Regions from separate parts of the Oceanobacillus sp. FSL W8-0428 genome, predicted to be linked through region 2. Evidence: predicted binding sites of a transcription regulator. Region 2 holds the regulator's gene; the other holds the start of a gene.
The links. The regulator LexA, encoded in region 2, represses DNA repair genes until DNA is damaged. The targets are predictions, from matches to a motif close to CGAACATATGTTCG.

Region 1: the regulator LexA is predicted to act here: its motif matches at 1,420-1,433, upstream of recA (recombinase RecA).

What each region holds. Positions count from the first base shown of each region.
Region 1 covers NZ_JBBORB010000001.1:4,305,363-4,307,782, reverse strand. The annotation lists gene pgsA (CDP-diacylglycerol--glycerol-3-phosphate 3-phosphatidyltransferase) at 1-29, shown strand, start outside; gene MKY30_RS20750 (competence/damage-inducible protein A) at 26-1,273, shown strand; gene recA (recombinase RecA) at 1,502-2,420, shown strand, end outside.
Region 2 covers NZ_JBBORB010000001.1:4,156,764-4,159,183, reverse strand. The annotation lists gene spo0A (sporulation transcription factor Spo0A) at 1-401, shown strand, start outside; gene MKY30_RS19945 (hypothetical protein) at 620-883, opposite strand; gene lexA (transcriptional repressor LexA) at 1,054-1,674, opposite strand; gene MKY30_RS19935 (YneB family resolvase-like protein) at 2,152-2,420, shown strand, end outside.

The DNA.
Region 1 (2,420 bases), 150 kb from region 2:
ACTGGCATGTGATGAGGGATTCTAAATGACAAAAAATTATCAAGCAGAAATTGTTGCAGTAGGTACAGAATTATTATTAGGCCAAATAGCAAATACAAATGCCCAGTGGCTGTCTGAACAATTAGCTACTTATGGAATTAATGTTTATAACCATACCGTAGTGGGAGATAATTTAGATCGTGTCGAGCAGGCATTTCGGCTGGCACAGTCACGTTCGGATATTGTCATTGTCACAGGCGGTTTAGGGCCTACAGAGGATGATTTAACCCGTGAAGGTTTTGAACAAATGACCGGCCTTGAAATTCTAGAAGATAAGACTACGATGGAGAAGATAGAAAGTTATTTTAAAGAACGCAACCGTACGATGACGCCGAATAATCGCAAGCAGGCCCGAGTATTTAAAGGCGCCAGTGTTTTAAAAAATAATGCTGGTATGGCTCCGGGAATGTATGTAGATTATCAGGATACACATTGGTTCTTTTTGCCGGGAGTTCCACGGGAAATGAAGCAAATTTCATCAGAAGAATTATTTCCATTTTTAGAAAACTTAACAGGCAAACAGCAGGTAATCCAATCCACGGTCTTAAAATTTATTGGTATCGGCGAATCTAATCTGGAGCATGAACTGACAGATATGATTCATGGACAGACAAATCCGACAATAGCTCCCCTTGCTCAGGATCAGGGTGTGGTCATCCGGGTTACAGCAAGTGCTTCATCGAAAGAAGATGCCCAAAAGCTGGTCGCAGATAAAAAGCAAGAAATTTTAGCCCGTATCGGTGAATACTGCTTCGGTGAGGACGATCAGACGATTGAGAATAAAGTTATTGAGTTATTAGCTGAAAAAGAAAAAACAATTGGTGCAGCAGAAAGTTTAACAGGTGGACTATTCTCTAGTAATCTTGTGTCAGCCGCTGGAGCCTCCAATGTTTTTGCAGGCAGTTTAATTACTTATCAAACATCTGCAAAGGAATCTTTATTAGATTTATCTCCAGAATGGATTGCTGAATACGGTGTGGTGAGTAAGGAATGTGCTGAAAAGATGGCTGAACAGGCAGCTTTTAAATTAAATACACCAATGGCTATTTCTTTTACAGGGGTTGCCGGTCCTGATACGCAGGAAGCAAAACCGGTCGGACAAGTCTATATTGCTATTTTTGATGAAGAGAAAATTGTAGAGTCAAGCTCTATCCTTTTATCAGGAAACCGTAATAATATCCGTGAAAGAGCTGTATTAAAAGGCTTTGAATTATTATATCAATACTTAAAATAATTTTTTAAGGTGAATGAAAGTTTTATTTTTATTACAAAAGAGGCAGATTTAATAATTCAGTTTGTATAAGAGAGAGAATTAGGCATTTTTGAACAAAAGAATGTATAGATTTTAATTTTTGAAGTAAAATCTGATATAAAAATAGCAGAACATTTATTCGTCTTTTTGCTTGTTAAATATGTAAAAACGTTGTATGATGGATAAAGATAGATAAAGGAGGTAGTTTCGGTGAGTGATAAACAACAAGCTTTAGATATGGCTTTAAGACAAATAGAGAAACAATTTGGTAAAGGTTCTATTATGAAAATGGGGGAACATGAAATACCTAAGATGGCAACTATTCCAAGTGGTTCATTGGCTTTAGATGTAGCTCTTGGAATTGGCGGGTATCCGAAAGGAAGAGTAGTAGAGATATATGGTCCGGAATCTTCCGGTAAAACTACCGTTGCGCTTCATGCTATTGCAGAAGCTCAAAAAAAAGGTGGTCAGGCAGCTTTTATTGACGCAGAGCATGCATTAGATCCCATCTATGCAAGAGCTTTAGGCGTTAATATTGATGAACTTCTGCTATCGCAGCCGGATACAGGAGAACAAGCTTTGGAAATTGCTGAAGCGCTTGTTCGAAGCGGTGCAGTAGATATTGTTGTTGTAGACTCTGTAGCAGCACTTGTACCAAAAGCAGAGATTGAAGGGGAAATGGGAGACTCTCATGTCGGCTTGCAGGCAAGATTAATGTCGCAGGCACTTCGTAAGCTTTCAGGGGCAATTAATAAATCAAAAACGACAGCTATTTTTATTAACCAGATCCGTGAAAAAGTAGGCGTTATGTTTGGAAATCCAGAAACTACTCCTGGCGGCCGTGCATTAAAATTCTATTCTTCTGTAAGACTGGAAGTGCGCCGTGCCGAAACACTTAAGGTTGGCAATGACGTGGTAGGGAATAAAGCCCGTATTAAGGTTGTGAAAAACAAAGTAGCACCTCCGTTCAAACAGGCTGAAGTAGATATTATGTATGGTAAAGGTGTTTCCAAAGAAGGAGAGGTCCTTGATATTGGCTCGGATCTTGATATCGTACAAAAAAGCGGTGCCTGGTATTCTTATAATGGAGACCGTTTAGGTCAAGGCAGAGAGAATGCTAAAATATTCC
Region 2 (2,420 bases):
CAAGAGTGTCAAATGTAAATAAAACGAATACAGAAAACAGGAAAAAACAAGATTTGGAAGCGAATATAACAAATATTATTCATGAAATTGGTGTACCTGCACATATTAAAGGATATATGTACTTAAGAGAGGCAATTACGATGGTTTATAATGACATTGAGCTTTTAGGGTCTATTACAAAAGTACTTTACCCTGATATTGCGAAAAAGTTCAATACAACTGCTTCACGGGTGGAAAGAGCTATACGCCATGCGATAGAAGTTGCCTGGAGCAGAGGAAATATAGATTCCATTTCGGCTCTATTTGGCTACACCATCAATATTTCAAAAGCTAAGCCGACAAATAGTGAATTCATTGCAATGGTGGCTGACAGATTACGTTTGGAACATAAGGTGTCATAACAATACGGTGGCAGGTGTTAAACAGTCGGCATCATTTTTTTTACCCGATGTAAAGAGTCGTACTGTTTTATATACTAAATGTAAATATTTAAAACAGCTCTATTTTTTATATTCGAAAAAGTTGGTATATTACTTATTTTTGATTAACATAAGGAATGGTAAGCATCAGATTTTTGAAATGTAAAAAAAGACCGTATTAAACGTTTTGTTGATTTGATTTAGCCGAGAATAAAAACAGTAATCTGATACCATAAAGCAAGTGCTACAAGCAAAAGAGCAGAAATAATTTTTATTAGATTAGTTTTGGAAAAATAGTTCTTGCCTGGATAGACTTCTAAAAAAGTCACAATAAGTAAAAGAGTTGATAAAAATGGCAGTGTTAAGTAGTCAGCAACCTTCGTTAAATAGATAATTCCCAGAACAAAGCTGATTATAATAATCGGAAAATAAAGCCAACGTTTCTTTTTCATCGTTTCAGTCAATTTTATACACTCCTTGAACTTGTACTTTATTTAAAGCATATTAGGATCAGACTAATTTTATGTTAGAAAAAAAGGTTAACGGGCACATTTTAAAATGTGTCCGTTAACCTTTTTTAGGAATTATACGACTTCGAGACAAAATGTTCTCAGCTTGTATGAATACACTTTTTTTAGTGAATATTACGGTATAATCCGATAACCTTACCCAAGATAGAAACATTTTCATAATAAAGTGGTTCCATTGTTGCATTTTCCGGCTGCAGGCGAAAACGATTCTTTTCTTTAAAAAAACGTTTAACAGTAGCTTCGTTATCCTCGGTCATTGCTACAACAATATCGCCATTATCTGCGGAACTTTGCTGTTTGACAATAACCATATCATTGTCTAAAATACCTGCCTCAATCATACTTTCTCCATCAATTACAAGTATAAACAGATTATCCTCCGGCCCGGCTGAGGAGCTTGGAACAGGAATGAATTCTTCAATGTTTTCAATTGCTGTAATAGGGATTCCTGCAGTAACTTTTCCGATTACAGGTACATAAATAGCTTTGTCTCTGGGTGCTTCGTTTTCATTCTCATACATAATCTCAATGGCGCGGGGCTTTGTTGGATCTCTTCGTATATATCCTTTGTTCTCCAGCCTTTCTAAGTGGCCATGAACGGTAGAGCTTGAAGCTAATCCTACAGCAACAGCGATTTCACGAACAGAAGGCGGATACCCTTTTTGCTCTACTTGTTCTTTAATAAAGTCAAAAATCATCTGTTGTCTTTTTGATAGTTTTGTCATGACTTTCTCCCCTCTAGCATAGGTATTTGTTATTCACAGTATAGCACTTAAATAATAATTTTACAAACAAATGTTCTGAAAAAGTATTGACAAGAACAACTGTTCTAAATATACTAGTATCAGAACAACTGTTCCGGGACCTTATAAAATACTGAAGGGAGTTTTTTATATGTTTGAAAAACTAATGAAATCAGATGCATTTTATATTGTGGCTTTTATTATTGCATTATTATTTTTATATACGATGATGGTTACTACTGCTTAAATATTTTAGCCCGTATGGCCAATTTCCTTGCATATTTTTTAGAGAGTAAATAAAATTTGCAGTGTTGGTAAAATAAATTGTTTAAAGTGCTTGTTCTAAAAGTATGAATAAATTTTCTGTTTTATTTTTATTAGACTTATGAACGTATTCTTAAAGATGCATTTTACTTAAGAGATGAGAAAAAGAGGGCTTTGCTATTGGAGGATAAAATATTGAGAACAATAATTTATTGTCGGGTAAGTACTGAGAAAGAAACACAGGAAACATCACTTCAAAGACAATATGAAGAGTTAACAGTACTGGCTGGAAAATTAAATTTTACTATTGTGGATTGCATTGAGGAAAAGGCCAGCGGCTATGACATAGATAGAGATGGTATTTTTCAGCTTCTTGATTATTTTTCACATCAAGAAGCTGATTGTCTTTGTATTCAAGACGAGACAAGATTAGGTAGAGGAAATACTAAAATTGCTTTATTTCA